One region of the Bacillus sp. GW823-FHT06A11 genome, then DNA from elsewhere that is predicted to be linked to it. Evidence: predicted binding sites of a transcription regulator. Region 1 holds the regulator's gene; the other holds the start of a gene.
What was found. The regulator Rex, encoded in region 1, represses fermentation and respiration genes when NADH is low (regulators of the CRP and FNR family bind a similar motif). The targets are predictions, from matches to a motif close to TTGTGAAATATTTCACAA.
Positions count from the first base shown of each region.

Region 1 (11,870 bases):
TTATCTTTCCAATCAATTCTCGGATTTTCCTAACATAAGTAAACGGATTAAATATCTTTTTCAATCTTATACCCCACTCCCCATACTGTTTTTATATATCTAGGCTTCCTTGGATTCTCCTCAATCTTTTCACGTACTTTTCGAATATGCACCATTACAGTATTATCAGACTGGAAAGATCGTTCGTTCCACACCTTTTCATAAATTTGCTCCGCACTAAACACCATACCTGGATTTCTAGCTAGCAATTCTAAAATTGAAAATTCCCTCGGGGTTAGTTTCACTTCTTCTCCCTCTACAATAACTTTATGGGTCGAGATATTTATTTTCATCTCTCCAATTTCTAGCTCGTCCTCATTTTGAATAGCAAAACCATTCATTTTCATATAACGGCGTAACTGAGATTTAATTCGTGCAATTAACTCTAATGGGTTAAAGGGCTTCGTTACGTAATCATCTGCTCCTGTTGTTAATCCTAAAATCTTATCCATATCTTGTGTTTTCGCAGAAAGCATAATAATAGGCATCTCTTTCGATTCTCTTACTTTCATACACATATGAATACCATCTACTTTCGGCATCATAATATCTAATACGACTAGATGCACTTCATTTTCTTCCAGTAAACGTAGCCCTTCTTCTCCGTCCCCTGCTTGTAATACTTTATATCCTTCATTCTTTAAATAGATTGTAATTAAATTCCGAATTTCTTTTTCATCATCTACGACAAGTATTGTTTCGTGTGCCACAATATCTCCCCCATTACTTTTTTAATCCCTAACTTCTATTATAGGAAAACTTCTGAAGAAAAACGCTCGGAAATCCTTAAGATTTTCTGAAGACGCAAAAAAGGTCTAGACTCCCCTTAAGTCTAGACCTTTTAAAAAACCCCTTTTATTTACGAACGTAGATGAAATATAGTACGAATAAAACTCCCATAACATACATAATCGGATGAACCTCTTTACGACGACCACTCACAACCATTGTAATTGGATAGAAGATAAATCCAATCGCAATCCCAGTTGCGATACTATACGTAAGTGGCATAGAGATAATTGTAAAGAATGCTGGCACTGCAATCTCGAATTTCTTCCAATCAATTTCCCCTAAAGAAGAAACCATCAAGATTCCTACAATAATTAAAGCTGGTGCCGTTACAGCTGGCGTTACAACACTTAGTAATGGCGAGAAGAATAGTGCCAGTAAGAAGAATCCTGCTGTTACAACTGCTGTAAATCCAGAACGTCCTCCTGCTGCTACCCCTGCAGAAGACTCAATGTAAGACGTTGTTGTTGATGTACCCAAGATTGCACCAATTACAGTTGCAATCGCATCTGCAAATAATGCTTTTCCTGCACGTGGTAATTTATTGTTCTTCATTAATCCAGCTTGATTCGCAACCGCTACAAGCGTACCTGCTGTATCAAAGAAATCGATAAAGAAGAACGTTATAATAACAATCCCCATTTGAACTGTAAAAATATCTCCGAAGTGCGTTAACGCCACACCGAACGTTGGTTCTAGACTCGGTATTGCTCCCACTACAGCTTTCGGAGTATCAATTAATCCTGTTGCCACTCCTAAGATCGCTGTAAGAATCATACCGTAAAATACTGCACCATTAACTTTCTTAATCATGAAGATGATTGTCGTAACAACCCCGAAGATTGCTAGTAACGTTGTGCCCTTTGTTAAGTCCCCCAACCCAACAAGAACAGCATCATTTTTCACGATAATTCCAGCATTTTGGAATCCAAGGAATGCAATGAACAATCCGATACCTGCCGCTACTGCAAACTTTAACTCCGATGGAATTGCATTAATGATTTTTTCACGAATACCTGAAGCAGTAAGAATAATAAAGATAATACCTGACATTAATGTTCCGGCAATAGCCGTTTGCCACGGAATACCCATCGTTAACACTGCTGTATAAGCAAAGAACGCGTTAATTCCCATACCTGGCGCTAAAGCAATTGGATACTTCGCGAAAATACCCATAATTAACGAACCGATTGCTGCCGCTAATGCCGTAGCAACGAATACTGCACCTGGATCCATCCCTGTACCTGCTGGTAACCCTTTAACATTTCCAAGCGACAGCGTAGCAGGATTGACAAACAGTACGTAAGCCATAGATAGAAATGTTGTTAACCCCGCTATGAACTCAGTCTTATAATTGGTACCGAGCTCATCAAATTGAAAATAGCGTTTCATCCTACGTTTCCCCCGTTATATGATTACTCGCCGTATTTCACCCTAGCCCTCTTTTATCCCGAGAAATAAAAAAGGCTTCCATTGCATATATACATGGAAGCGTTCTATAAACAAAGACAAGTTTCCCCTCATCTTTATACAAACGCCTCGTAGTCAAGCCATTTACGGTAGCTAGGTAGAAACTTTCGGGCCATATCCCCGATATTATACGACGGCATAATATTCACTTTTCGTTTGAATTACATACTCATATTAACTCTTGAATGTATTTTTGTCAATTTAAAAGCGAACGTTTTTATAAATTTTTATATTTTCGTTCGTATTAATAACGAAAACAAAAAGATCCATCTATTCATAAATGATAGATGGATCTTTTTTATTACAATACTATTCCCACTCAATAGTTGCTGGTGGCTTACTCGTTACATCATACACGATACGGTTAACGTGTTTTACTTCGTTTACGATACGAACAGAGATTTTCTCTAGTACGTCCCAAGGGATACGTGCCCAGTCAGCTGTCATACCGTCAATAGATGTTACTGCACGGATACCTACTGTGTAATCATAAGTACGCTCGTCACCCATAACACCTACGCTACGCATACCAGGAAGCGCCGTGAAGTATTGCCAGATTTCGCGGTCTAATCCTGCTTTAATAATTTCTTCACGTAAAATCGCATCAGATTCACGAACGATTTCTAATTTCTCTTCTGTGATTTCACCTAATACACGAATACCAAGACCAGGACCTGGGAATGGTTGACGCCATACGATTTCATCAGGAATTCCTAGTTCAGATCCTAATACACGTACTTCATCTTTAAATAACGTATTTAAAGGCTCAATTAATTTGAACTGCATGTCTTCTGGAAGTCCACCAACGTTATGGTGAGATTTAATTGTTTGTGCAGTTGCTGTACCACTTTCAACGATATCTGTGTAAAGTGTACCTTGTGCTAGGAAGTCCATACCTTGTAATTTAGACGCTTCATCATCAAATACGTAAATGAATTCGTTACCGATGATTTTACGTTTTTGTTCTGGATCTTCTACACCTTTTAACTTGTTCATGAAACGTTCTTGTGCATCCACTTTAATAACGTTCATATGGAAGCCTTCGCTAAATGTTTTCATAACGCCTTCTGCTTCACCTTTACGAAGTAAACCGTGGTCAACGAAAATACATGTTAACTGATCGCCGATTGCTTTATGAATTAATACTGCTACAACAGAAGAGTCTACGCCGCCACTAAGTGCACATAGTACTTTTTTGTCTCCAACAGTTTCACGAATCTTTTCTAATTCTACTTCGATAAAGTTCTCCATGTTCCATCCTTCAGAACAACCACATACGCCGAATACGAAGTTTTTAATTAAATCGTTACCGTGCTCAGAGTGACGTACTTCTGGGTGGAATTGTACACCGTATAAGTTTTTCGCTTCATTGCTCATACCAGCAATTGGGCAAGACTCACTTGTTGCGTCTACTACGAATCCTTCAGGTAAACCAGTTACTAAGTCGCCATGGCTCATCCATACAACTTGCTCTTCTGGAAGGTTCGCATATAATTTTGATTCGTTCTCTACTTTAAGAACAGCTTTTCCGTACTCACGGTGGTTAGCACGCTCTACTTTACCACCGAAGTGTTGTGTCATAAGCTGCATACCGTAACAGATACCGAAGATCGGTAAACCTAGTTCGAAGATTTTTTCATCACAATGTAATGCACCTTCACCGTATACGCTATTTGGTCCACCAGAGAAAATAATCCCTTTTGGATTCATTGCTTTAATTTCTTCTGCAGTAATTGTATGTGGATGAAGTTCACTGTATACACCGAACTCACGAATTCGACGTGCTATTAACTGATTGTATTGACTTCCAAAATCTAAAACGATAATTGTATCGTGTTGCTTCTTCAAAATAATCACCCCAACGTTAGTTCTCGTATATAAATATTTTCACCAATTTGGCGAAAAGCATTACTAATATAATAAAAAAAGCCAGTCCTCCGCCTCTAGTCTCATAACAAAGAAAAGGCAGGGGTCTGGCTTTATAAAGAAAGATAGTCTCCGCTCTTTATAAATATAAGACACACTGCCTTCATAGTCAGGTTGTTTACGGTAACCCGGTAGAGACTCTCAAACCATATCATTGAGGATATATGAAGGATCGTTTTATATTATCTTCCTAGATTCTAACAATGAAGTATCTATATGGTCAAGAGAGAAAGCGACAAAATTCTACAGAAATTCATTTCCTTTTCTAAAAAACATAAAAAAACATCCATTTCTATATAGAAATGGATGTTTTTTAGGGCAAACGGAATTACATCATTCCGCCCATACCGCCCATGCCCATGCCGCCCATGTCAGGCATTGCTGGCGCATTTGGTTCTGGCTTGTCAGCTACTACAGCTTCAGTTGTTAAGAACATAGCTGCAACAGATGCTGCGTTTTGAAGTGCAGAACGAGTTACTTTAGCTGGATCTACGATACCAGACTCAAGCATGTTAACCCATTCGCCAGTAGCTGCGTTGAAACCAACGCCTACTTTTTCGCCTTTTAGACGCTCTACAACTACAGATCCTTCTAGACCAGCGTTGATTGCGATTTGACGAACTGGCTCTTCTAGTGCGCGAAGTACGATGTTGATACCTGTTGCTTCGTCACCTTCTGCTACGATAGAAGCTACTTTCGTGTATACGTTCATAAGTGAAGTACCACCACCTGCAACGATACCTTCTTCTACTGCTGCACGAGTTGAGTTAAGTGCATCTTCAATGCGAAGTTTGCGCTCTTTTAACTCAGTTTCAGTTGCTGCACCTACTTTAATTACCGCTACGCCACCTGCTAGTTTAGCAAGTCGCTCTTGTAATTTTTCACGATCGAATTCAGAAGTTGTTTCTTCTAATTGCGCACGAATTTGACCGATGCGAGCTGCGATTTGCTCTGTATTTCCAATACCTTCAACTACAGTTGTGTTTTCTTTTGTAACAACAACTTTACCAGCGCGTCCTAAAGATTCAACTGTAGCAGATTTTAAGTCACGACCTAATTCTTCAGTGATTACTTCGCCACCAGTTAAGATTGCGATATCTTCTAGCATTGCTTTACGACGGTCACCAAATCCAGGAGCTTTAACAGCTACTACATTGAATGTACCACGAAGTTTGTTCACTACTAATGTAGCTAAAGCTTCGCCTTCTACATCTTCAGCAATGATAAGAAGTGGTTTACCTTGTTGTACCACTTGCTCTAATACCGGTAAGATTTCTTGAATGTTAGAAATCTTTTTGTCAGTAATTAAGATATATGGGTTATCAAGAACTGCTTCCATTTTGTCAGAATCAGTAATCATGTAAGGAGATGCATATCCACGATCAAATTGCATACCTTCTACTACGTCTAATTCTGTCGTGAATCCTTTAGACTCTTCTAAAGTAATAACGCCATCGTTACCAACGCGCTCCATTGCTTCAGCGATTAATTGACCTACTTCTTCGTCAGCTGCAGAAATAGCAGCTACTTGTGCGATAGAAGATTTGCCTTCGATTGGTTTAGAAATCGTTTTTAATTCTTCAATTGCAGCAGTAACAGCTTTTTCGATACCTTTACGAAGACCCATTGGGTTAGCACCAGCTGTTACGTTTTTAAGACCTTCACGAATCATAGCTTGCGCTAATACAGTTGCAGTTGTTGTTCCGTCACCAGCTACGTCATTTGTTTTGCTAGCAACTTCTGCTACTAATTTCGCACCCATGTTTTCGAATGCATCTTCTAATTCGATTTCTTTTGCGATTGTTACACCATCATTTGTAATAAGTGGTGAACCAAATTTTTTCTCAAGTACAACGTTACGACCTTTTGGTCCAAGCGTAACTTTTACTGCGTTTGCAAGAGTGTCGACACCGCGAAGCATCGAACGACGTGCTTCTTCACTAAATTTAATATCTTTTGCCATAATAATTGACCCCCTTGGATTTTTTAAGATTTATATAATTAACCGATAACTGCTAAAATGTCACTTTCACGTAAAATCAAGTAGTCTGTACCTTCATATTTCACTTCAGTACCTGCATATTTTGAGAAGATGATAAGATCACCTGCTGCTACCTCTAAAGCAACACGCTCACCATTCTCAAGCACTCGACCAGTACCTACTGCAACAACTTTACCCTCTTGTGGTTTTTCTTTTGCAGTATCTGGTAATACGATACCACTTGCTGTTTTTTCTTCTGCTTGAACAAGCTCAATTACAACGCGATCACCTAATGGCTTTAGCATGAACAATAACCTCCTCATTTTGTTATGTAAATTTCTTTTATTAGCACTCAAGTCATCCGAGTGCTAACACACTTATAATAATAAATAATCTCAATTTCTTTTGCAAGTAAAAAAATCATAATTTTTTCGCAAATCACTATATAAACTTTCTATATAGAATACTGCCTTTACTATATGAATCGTTGTTTCCACTGCTCGTATGTTACAATATGAAAGGACACCCTAAGTTGTTTTCGCTACACACACAACTTTCTCCTGTCTTCTATTATAATTTCAAATAAGGATTTACGAAAAAAACATAATTCAAGTGAGGTTCATATCGTAGGTAGCATATTTACATGTTATCCTAACTTATCTCATACACTATAGTTAGAAAGGATGGTTAAACCATTTGAAGAAACAATACTGGTGGATTATCGTTACATACATTTTAATGCAGTTATCTGGCGTTGTTGGATTGCCACTTCTCCTAAAAACAGGACTCTATGATAATAGAGGATTTACCATTGAGGAAAAAGGACAAATCATAACGGGACACTGGGCAATTATTAGCTTCTTTGTTGCATTATGTATCGTACTTTGGTTACTTAGAACGGATATTCGTGACAGGCATTTAGATCCAAAGCGCTCTTCTGCTCCAGCTACTATTGGATGGATTTTCATCGGGTTCTTCTTGGCTTTCTTTTCACAAATAGTTGCTGGTATGATCGAGATGCAGCTGCTAGGAATTAAACAAGGTTCAGAAAATACAATGAAACTGATGGAGATTGCAAGAACCACACCTTGGTTCCTTATTGTTGTATCTATAATTGGACCTATCTTAGAAGAAATCGTATTTAGAAAAATTTTATTTGGTGCACTTTATAAGAAGTTTAACTTCTTTATCGCAGCTATCATTAGTTCGCTTGTATTCGCAGCAATTCATTTTGATTTTACTCATTTATTGGTATACACTGCTATGGGGCTCGTATTCGCCTTCTTATATGTGAAGACGAAGCGTATTATCGTTCCGATTGCAGCTCATGTTGCGATGAATACATTAGTCGCTATTGGGCAAATTTTTATGAGCAATGAGCAAATTCAAGAAATGATTAAAGAAGCTGAAAAAATGCAAGGCTTTATCGGAGGATTTTTTGTATGAGAAACTCACCATTGTTCATGGCTACACTATACTTCCTTCTTGGATGTATCTTTACACGCTTCGCCATTACGAACGTGACAGATACAATCTGGAATGTGTGGACAATACTATTTGCAGTTATGGCAACAATTGATTTTAATTTGGCACTTCGCCTTATATTAGTTAAATTCACAAAGAAGAAACAATAATAAAACGCAGAGGTCGCTTCCTCTGCGTTTTATTGTGGATAGTTTTTCAAAAAGTAAACTAATGTTTGTAACTCTACAGCTAAATCAATATGATGAATTCTAATATTCTCTGATACGTTTAATCGTGCTGGTGTGAAATTCAAAATACCATGCACGCTCGTTTCAGCTAATCTATCTGCTACAGCTTGTGCTACTGTAGCCGGTACTGTTAATATTGCCACTTGTATATCATTTGATAATCTCTCTTCTAATTCATCTAAATGGTATACAGGAATGCCCCCGATTTCTGTTCCAACTTTCTCTTCACTAACATCAAATGCCATTTCAATTTTTGTATTATTGTTTTTCGTGAAATTATAATGTAAGAAAGCGGTCCCTAAATTACCTACTCCAATAAGTGCTACACGCGTTATATCATCTTGATCAAGTGTTTCGCGGAAAAATGATAATAAATAATTTACGTTATATCCATATCCCTTTTTCCCTAACGCTCCAAAATACGAAAAATCTCTTCGTATTGTTGCGGAATCTACTTTTACCGCTTCACTCAATTCGGCCGATGAAACACGCTGCTTACCAGAAAGAGATAAGTTTTGGATAAATCGATAGTATAGAGGCAATCTTTTAGCAGTGGCTTGTGGAATCTTTTGCTGATCCATATGACCTCTCCTCTCTTCCTATCTTTATTCATATACTTTAATCAAATACAGAAGTTTAGCACTCATTAAATTCCTTGTATAATAAAGAGAAGAAGTATTCTCTCTTATTTTAAACTATACACTATTTTTAGTATGATTGAGAAATATAAACATGGCAAAGTTAAGAAATTATTTGAGGTGAAAACATTGATTTTATTACAAGTAAATGGACTTTCGAAATTATACGGTGCAGAAACAATTCTTGCAAACTTAAAATTGGAAGTACAAACAAAAGATCGTATCGCATTAGTTGGAAGGAATGGAGCTGGAAAATCTACATTATTAAAAATTATCGCTGGTGAGTTATCACATGATGGTGGCGAAATTATAAAACCGAAAGATGTCTCAATCGGGTATTTAGCTCAAAATACCGGCCTAGAAACGTCTTTAACAATTTGGGATGAAATGCTAACCGTCTTTACCCACTTACAGCAAATGGAGACAAAACTTCGAAGGCTTGAGCAAGAAATGGGCAAAGAAGAAAACTTTTCAAACGAAGCTACATACGAAAGATTGTTAGCTGATTATGACCAATTGCAACTCAATTATAAAGATCAAGGTGGATATCAATATGAAGCGGATATTCGCTCCATTTTAAGCGGCCTTGGCTTCCCAGTTGAAACGCACCAGACGACGATTTCTACTTTAAGCGGTGGGCAAAAAACAAGATTAGCTCTCGGAAAATTATTATTAACAAAACCAGACTTACTTATTTTGGACGAGCCTACAAACCATTTAGACATCGAAACATTAACATGGCTTGAGCAATATTTACAAGGTTATCCTGGCGCAATATTAATCGTTTCACATGACCGTTATTTCTTAGACAAACTTGTTACACAAGTATATGAAATTTCGAATAAAGAAAGCAGACGATTTGTTGGTAACTACAGTAAATATTTAGACTTAAAATCAGCATTATATGAGCAAGAAATGAAACGTTACGAAAAACAACAAGATGAAATCGCAAAACTTGAGGACTTCGTTCAAAAGAATATAGCTCGCGCCTCTACAACGAAACGTGCTCAAAGTCGCCGTAAACAACTAGACAGAATGGAATTATTAACGAGACCATTAGGGGATTCTAAGTCAGCATCATTCCACTTCGATATTGAAAAGCAAAGTGGAAATGATGTTTTACAAGTAAAGGATGCAACCATTGGCTATGATGAGGACCCTATAATTGAAAACGTAACTATGCGCTTAACTCGCGGAGATAGTGTTGCTTTAGTTGGTCCAAACGGAATTGGGAAATCCACATTATTAAAATCTATTGTGAATAAGTTACCACTATTAAATGGTGATGTTTCTTTCGGATCAAATGTATCTGTTGGTTATTATGATCAAGAACAAGCAAACTTAACATCTTCTAAACGGGTTTTAAATGAACTATGGGATGAATATCCACTGCAACCTGAAAAAGAAATCCGTACTATACTCGGGAACTTTTTATTTACAGGAGATGATGTACTGAAACCAGTATCTTCCCTTAGTGGTGGACAAAAAGCTCGATTAGCTCTTGCGAAGCTTATGATGCAAAAGTCAAATTTATTAATTCTGGATGAGCCTACGAACCACCTTGATTTAAATAGCAAAGAGATTTTAGAGAATGCTTTAATTGATTATCCAGGGACTCTTCTATTTGTCTCACATGACCGCTACTTCATTAACCGTGTAACAACGACTGTGATTGAGTTATCAACAGAAGGTGCACAGGAATATTTAGGGGATTACGATTACTATGTGGAGAAGAAAAATGAAATGATTGAACGCGCAGCATTTGAACAACTTGAACAGCAAGAAAATCAGGCACCTGTTCAAAAAACTGTAGCTCAAGAAAAATTAAATTATCTCGAAGAAAAAGAGCGTAAACAATTAGAACGTCAACGCACTCGAAAAATTGAAGAACTAGAACAAAACATCGTAAACTTAGAAGAAGAAATTGCTACGTTAGAAGATCAACTTTGCTTACCAGAAATATATGCAGATTATGAAAAAGCGAGTGAAATTACAACTAAAAAACAAACGCTACAAGTACAACTTGAAACTTGTATGGCAGAGTGGGAAGAGCTGCATGTATAAGAGTATTTAAATAAGGAAGATGTCTCATCAGTCATGATTTTTGACTATGTGACATCTTTTTTCTTTAAGTACATAAATAATTTTTTGAATATATCAATGGTAACTCGGAATATATCAACCAATTTTCAAATACATCTATCGTAACCCTATATATATAAACGATTCGACACGAAATATCGATTTACCGACAAGGATTGACAATATCAGCACCCTCTATAATAGAAGGATATTTCAAAATGTTTTTCAGGGATATCTTCTTACTTTTTATTTCCCGAAAAACAATATATTCAAAGGTCAGACTTCATCTAGTTTATCCACAAACTTATACACATATCCACCTTTATAAAATAGCTATCAAAACAACTTTTCCACATTATCCACAACTATCAAAAAAGATATCAACACTTTATATACACAACAAAACCCACATTATCAACAGATAATATGGGTTTTATCCACAAGCTGTGGTTAATTATGTGCATAACTATGCTTCAATATCTAATCCTGGATTCGCATTTAAGGCTAATGTTGCACGCTTGCCTTGTTCATACGCAATTGTCCCTGCCGCTGCAATCATTGCTGCATTATCTGTGCATAAAGATAGCGGTGGAATAATTAGTTCAATGTTTTCTTTTTGTGCAAATTCTTCTTCTAATCGCGCACGAAGTCCTTTATTAGCAGCTACTCCACCAGCAAGAAGTAATTGCTTTACATTATAAGCCTCTGCTGCACGAGCTGCTTTCGTTACAAGTACATCTATTACACTTTCTTGGAAACTTGCCGCTAAATCTTCTGGTTTAATTTCTATACCACGTTGTTTCGCGTTATGCACAGTGTTGATAACTGCTGATTTCAATCCACTAAAGCTAAAATCATATGAATTCGGTTCTAGCCATGCACGAGGCAAATCAATTGTTGGTTCTCCTTCATGTGCAAGACGATCAATATGAGGACCACCTGGATATGGCATAGATAACGTACGAGCTACTTTATCATATGCTTCTCCAGCTGCATCATCTCGCGTTTCACCAATTACTTCAAATGAACCATGTTCTTTCATATAAACAAGTTCTGTATGCCCACCAGATACAACAAGTGATAATAGCGGGAATTGAACTTCTTTTACTAAACGGTTCGCATAAATATGGCCAGCAATATGATGAACACCGACTAACGGAATATCATGTGCAAAAGCTACTGCCTTCGCTGCATTTACCCCAATTAAAAGTGCTCCTACTAAACCAGGCCCTT
Region 1 covers NZ_JBXAHS010000015.1:2,101-13,970, reverse strand. Annotated here, with positions in the region: gene AC1Q8L_RS29615 (HAMP domain-containing sensor histidine kinase) at 1-64, opposite strand, end outside; gene AC1Q8L_RS29610 (response regulator transcription factor) at 48-749, opposite strand; gene AC1Q8L_RS29605 (NCS2 family permease) at 895-2,220, opposite strand; purine riboswitch at 2,351-2,452, opposite strand; gene guaA (glutamine-hydrolyzing GMP synthase) at 2,608-4,146, opposite strand; purine riboswitch at 4,311-4,412, opposite strand; gene groL (chaperonin GroEL) at 4,553-6,187, opposite strand; gene groES (co-chaperone GroES) at 6,226-6,510, opposite strand; gene AC1Q8L_RS29585 (CPBP family intramembrane glutamic endopeptidase) at 6,902-7,651, shown strand; gene AC1Q8L_RS29580 (YdiK family protein) at 7,648-7,839, shown strand; gene AC1Q8L_RS29575 (redox-sensing transcriptional repressor Rex) at 7,869-8,498, opposite strand; gene AC1Q8L_RS29570 (ABC-F family ATP-binding cassette domain-containing protein) at 8,685-10,619, shown strand; gene tsaD (tRNA (adenosine(37)-N6)-threonylcarbamoyltransferase complex transferase subunit TsaD) at 11,104-11,870, opposite strand, start outside.

Region 2 (6,312 bases), on a different contig from region 1:
TGGCGGTACGTTTATGGGGACTGCATCTTATTTGAAAGAAAAAAATATAGATATTAAAACAGTTATCGTAGAGCCAGAAGGATCTATTTTAAATGGTGGTAAGGCTGGTTCACATGAGACCGAAGGAATTGGACTGGAATTTATCCCGCCATTTTTGAAGACATCTTATTTTGATGAAATTCATACGATTTCTGATCGAAATGCATTTTTACGAGTGAAAGAATTAGCGCAAAAAGAAGGACTTCTCGTTGGGAGCTCTTCAGGAGCAGCATTTCATGCGAGCTTACTTGAGGCAGAGAAGGCAGCACCAGGTACAAATATTGTAACCATTTTTCCTGATAGTAGTGAGCGCTATTTAAGTAAAGACATATACAAAGGATGGGAATAAAAAATGAGAGCAAAGACAAAGTTAATTCATGGTATTCGCATAGGAGAACCTTCAACTGGATCTGTAAACGTACCGATCTATCAAACAAGTACGTACAAACAAGAAGCGGTTGGTAAGCATCAAGGATATGAATATTCACGTACAGGTAACCCAACACGTGCAGCTTTAGAAGAAATGATTGCTGTATTAGAAAATGGTCATGCTGGATTTGCATTCGGTTCTGGAATGGCTGCTATTACAGCGACAATTATGTTGTTCTCAAAAGGTGACCACGTTATTTTAACAGATGATGTTTATGGTGGAACGTATCGTGTTATTACGAAAGTATTAAACCGCTTCGGTATTGAACATACATTTGTAGACACAACAAACTTAGAGGAAGTTGTAGAAGCAATTCGTCCAAATACGAAAGCGATCTATGTGGAAACACCAACGAACCCATTACTAAAAATTACTGATATTAAGAAAATATCTACTCTTGCTAAAGAGAAAGATTTATTAACAATTATTGATAATACATTCATGACGCCATATTGGCAGTCGCCGATTTCTTTAGGAGCAGACATTGTACTTCATAGTGCAACGAAATATTTAGGAGGTCATAGTGACGTAGTTGCAGGTCTAGTAGTGGTAAATAGCCCACAACTAGCAGAAGACCTTCACTTTGTACAAAACTCAACAGGAGGTATTCTTGGACCACAAGATAGCTTCTTACTACTTCGCGGTTTAAAAACATTAGGAATTCGTATGGAAGAACATGAAACGAATTCACGCGCTATTGCTGAATTCTTAAATAATCATCCAAAAGTAAATAAAGTATATTACCCAGGTCTTGAATCACATCAAAACCACGAATTAGCAACAGAACAAGCAAATGGATTTGGTGCTATTATTTCGTTTGATGTAGATAGTGAGGAAACATTAAATAAAGTACTTGAGAAACTGCAATACTTTACACTTGCTGAAAGCTTAGGAGCAGTAGAAAGTTTAATTTCTATCCCATCTCAAATGACACATGCATCAATCCCAGCAGATCGCCGTAAAGAATTAGGAATTACAGATACATTAATTCGTATTTCTGTCGGTATTGAAGATGGTGAAGATTTAATTGAAGATTTAGCACAAGCGCTAGCGTAATAAAAAATGCACTGCTAATGTGGAGCAGTGCATTTTTATTATGTTAATTTGTGAAACATTTCACAAATTAGACATACACAAATGAAATGATTTCATGTATATTGAATTCATGAAATGTTATTCACGAGTAAACTTGTGAAATGTTTCACAAACAATGGGATTCATGTAGGACGGTAACTCTATTTTTTTTCGCTAATCGGGACTTATTATGACCTGTAGGGACTTATAAAGACCGTGATAACAGAATAGGAGGAAATTTACATGGTAGTCAAAGAGAAAGTTGTAAATGAAATGCAAGAGGTAAAAGAGATGATTGATACGTTAGTAAATAACGGTCAACAAGCTTTACAAGCAGTAGAAAGTTTTACACAAGAGCAGATTGACAACATTGTTCATGAAATGGCATTAGCAGGTGTTGATCAACATATGCCACTTGCAAAATTGGCTGTTGAAGAAACAGGCCGTGGTGTCTATGAAGACAAATGCATTAAAAATATTTTTGCCACTGAATATATTTGGCATAGTATAAAGCAAGATAAAACGGTAGGAATTATTCACGAAGATCCTCATGAAGAAATAATAGAAATTGCAGAACCTGTCGGTGTAGTAGCTGGGGTAACACCAGTAACGAATCCAACGTCGACAACAATGTTTAAAGCTTTGATTGCGATAAAAACGAGAAATCCAATTATTTTCGCATTTCATCCTTCTGCACAAAATTGTTCGGTGGCAGCAGCGAAAACCGTATATGATGCAGCAATGAAAGCTGGTGCACCAAAACATTGTATTCAATGGATTGAAAGACCGTCTGTCGAAGCGACAAAACAATTAATGAACCATGAGGGTGTGGCACTCGTTCTAGCAACTGGAGGCGCTGGTATGGTGAAATCAGCTTACTCTACTGGAAAACCAGCACTAGGTGTAGGGCCTGGTAATGTACCGTGTTATATAGAAAAATCAGCACATGTAAAACGAGCTGTTAATGATTTAATTTTATCGAAAACATTTGATAACGGTATGATTTGTGCATCGGAACAAGCAATCATTGTCGATAAAGAAATCTATGATGATGTTAAAACAGAAATGATCGAAAACAATTGTTACTTTGTAACAGAAGAAGAAAGAAAAAAATTAGAAAAGCTCGTTATAAATGAAAATACATGTGCAGTAAATAGTGATATTGTAGGAAAATCAGCACAGTATATTGCCGAATTAGTTGGGATTACTGTTCCTGAACATACAAAAATGCTTGTAGCTGAAATTCAAGGTATCGGAGCAGCATACCCGTTATCTCGTGAGAAACTGAGCCCAGTATTAGCCTGTGTGAAGGCGAATTCATTAGAAAAAGGATTTACATATTGCGAAGAAATGTTGAACCTCGGTGGTTTAGGACATTCAGCAGTTATTCATTCTACAAATAAAGAAGTGCAAAAGCAATTTGGATTACGTATGAAAGCTTGCCGTCTCATTGTAAATGCACCTTCATCACAAGGTGGAATAGGGGATATATATAACGGATTTATTCCATCACTTACACTTGGTTGTGGTTCTTACGGAAAAAATTCAGTTTCCCAAAATGTAACAGCGACTCATTTATTAAATATAAAAAGGCTGGCAAATAGAAAAAAGAATATGCAGTGGTTCAAATTGCCGCCAAAAATTTATTTTGAAAAACATGCTACAGCGTATTTAGCAAATATGCCTAACATTTCACGTGCATTTATTGTAACGGATCCTGGAATGGTTGAACATGGCTATGTGGATACAGTCACGCACTATTTAAACAAGCATGCAAATGATGTGAAAATTGAAGTTTTCTTTGAGGTCGAACCAGATCCATCAGATGAAACTGTCTTTAAAGGTGCGGAAATGATGAGAAGCTTTAAGCCAGATGTAATTATCGCACTTGGTGGTGGTTCAGCTATGGATGCAGCAAAAGGAATGTGGTTATTCTATGAGCATCCAGAAACGACATTCTATGGCATTAAACAGAAGTTTTTAGATATAAGAAAACGTACATGTAAATATCCGGAATTAGGAAATAAGGCGCAGTTTGTTGCGATTCCAACAACATCAGGAACAGGATCAGAAGTGACACCATTTGCGGTTATTACAGATAAGAAAAATAATATAAAGTATCCGCTCGCAGATTATGAATTAACACCAGATGTAGCAATTGTTGATCCGCAATTTGTAATGACAGTACCACCACATGTAACAGCAGATACTGGTATGGATGTTTTAACACATGCAATTGAGGCGTATGTGTCTGTTATGGCAAATGACTATACAGATGGATTAGCATTAAAAGCTATTGATCTCGTATTCAAATATTTACCGAGAGCATATAAAGATGGAAATGATGAAGAAGCACGGGAAAAAATGCATAACGCTTCTGCAATTGCAGGGATGGCATTTGCAAATGCTTTTCTAGGTATTAATCACAGCTTAGCACATAAAATTGGTCCAGAATTCCATATTCCGCACGGACGTGCAAATGCAATTCTTATGCCGCATGTAGTCCGCTATAATGCTATTAAGCCAAGAAAACACGCATTGTTCCCAAAATATGAGCACTTTGTAGCAGATGAACGCTATGCACATATTGCGAGAATGCTCGGGCTTCCAGCAAGCTCAGTAGCAGAAGGTGTGGAATCACTCGTCAAAGCAATTATTGAGCTTGGAAAAAGCTTAAATATTAATATGAGTATTGCCGGACAAGGGGTAGATAAAGAGCAATTTGAAGAGGTTGTTGGAGTATTAGCAGAAAGAGCTTTTGAAGATCAATGTACAACTGCTAATCCAAAGTTACCGCTTATTTCAGAGCTGAAAGAAATTTATATGGAAGCATATAAAGGTGAATAATGATTAAAAAAGAGCCGCAGTAAAGCGGCTCTTTTTTTGTTGGAAAACATCTCCCAGAATGGCTGTATTTACTGGTCTTTCAGTTTCATAGAATATGATAAAGTGAAATGGAGGAGTGAGAATATAATGAAAGAATTACAAGGGAAAATAGAAGATTATACTAGGTTCGGACAAATTCTTCTCGCTGTAAGTACATTGTTAATGGTTGGCTTGTTGATTCCGGATGGAGCAAAAGAGACAATCCAATTTTTTGTTATGATGGGGAGCATCGTTATATTTTTAAGTTTATCGTTCTTTTTCTTTCAGCGTGTGAAAGTGATGCGTGACCAGTTAGAGGAAAATGAATGTGAATAATATTGTTAACTAGAGCACGGCGAAAAGAAAGAATCTTTTTGTCGCGCTTTTTGTTTTTTGTAGAAAAATGTATGCGTTTCATGTTGACAATGATAATCCTTATCAATTAAAGTAGAATAGTAGTTAATGATTATCATTATCAATTAGAGGTGAAGGAATGAAAAAATCTATTACGCTATTTACAGCGTTTTTATCTATTTTTTTCTTGTTAATAGGTTGCAGTGCCAAAGAGGACGAAAAAGCGTCTGCAACCAAAACAGAAAAAGGAAAAGAAAAAATCGAAATTACCGACCTGTCAGGGAGAAAGGTAACATTCGATAAAGTACCAGAAAGTTTTGCAACATTAAGTATGGGAGACATGGATATTATTCATGCTTTAGGTGGAAAAGTAGTAGGTCGTCCGGATACGAAATTAACTCTTCCAGAGGAGTTAAAGAAAGCAAAAGTAATCGGGAATGCACATCAACCGAACTTTGAGCAAATTGCTAGTTTAAAGCCCGATGTACTTGTTGCTAACAATGGATTCCAAAAGAATGTGCCAACGGTTGAAGGACAGGGAACGAAAGTAATCATTTCTTCTGCGAATTCTGTACAAGATATTCAAAAGAATATTGAATTATATGGAACGGTAATGAAGAAAGAAGATAAAGCAAAAGAACTTAATCAAAAAATCAATGATCAAATGAAGAAATATGAGAAAAAGAGCGATGTGAAAGCATTGCTAGTGTATGGCGCACCAGGTACTTATTTAGCGGCATTACCAACATCTTTATCAGGTGATGTTTTAGAAAAAACAGGCGGGAAAAATATTGCTTCTGATTTTCCAGAAACGAAAGAATATCCGCAATATGCACAGCTAAGTGTAGAACGTATTATTGAGGCGAATCCAGATGTCATTTATTTAATTACACACGGAGATCCAAAAAGTGTGAAAAAAGCATTCGAAGGCGAAATGATGAAAAATGAAGCGTGGAAAAATTTAGATGCAGTAAAACAAAACCGCGTAGTTATTTTGCCACCTGATTTATTTGGATCTAATCCTGGGACAAAAGTTACAGAAGCAATGGACTTTATGTATAAAAGTATACAAGATGTAAGGAAATGATACGTATGGAAAGTAGTGAAGTAGTAAGAGAAAAGGAACATCCTTTTGCGAAAAAAAGATGGATAATAGCAGTTACTTTAGTTGTATTAACAATTCTAGGCCTCTTTTACGGACTTTTCGCAGGAAGTTTATCTTTTTCTGTACGAGACATTCTAACAGGTATACAAGATGAAGGTTCGACAGTTCATCGAATTGTATGGGATCTTCGCATACCGAGAGTTCTCGTTGGGTTTATAGTAGGAACATGTTTAGCTGCATCTGGTACACTGCTGCAAGGGGTTATGAGAAACCCTCTTGCAGATCCTGGTATTATCGGGGTTTCATCTGGGGCAGGCCTTGTAGCAATTGTCATCATGATTTTATTCCCACAGCATCTAGCTTTTTTACCACTAGGGGCGTTTTTAGGAGCTTTCATAACAGCGATGGTTATTTATGCTTTATCATGGCAAAAAGGGGCACCACC
Region 2 covers NZ_JBXAHS010000002.1:428,182-434,493, forward strand. Annotated here, with positions in the region: gene AC1Q8L_RS10675 (O-acetylserine dependent cystathionine beta-synthase) at 1-388, shown strand, start outside; gene AC1Q8L_RS10680 (bifunctional cystathionine gamma-lyase/homocysteine desulfhydrase) at 392-1,525, shown strand; gene adhE (bifunctional acetaldehyde-CoA/alcohol dehydrogenase) at 1,787-4,390, shown strand; gene AC1Q8L_RS10690 (YrhC family protein) at 4,517-4,744, shown strand; gene AC1Q8L_RS10695 (ABC transporter substrate-binding protein) at 4,902-5,849, shown strand; gene AC1Q8L_RS10700 (FecCD family ABC transporter permease) at 5,855-6,312, shown strand, end outside.
Region 2: adhE (bifunctional acetaldehyde-CoA/alcohol dehydrogenase) is a predicted target of Rex. The motif match lies at 1,574-1,591, and genes of this name have one in related genera.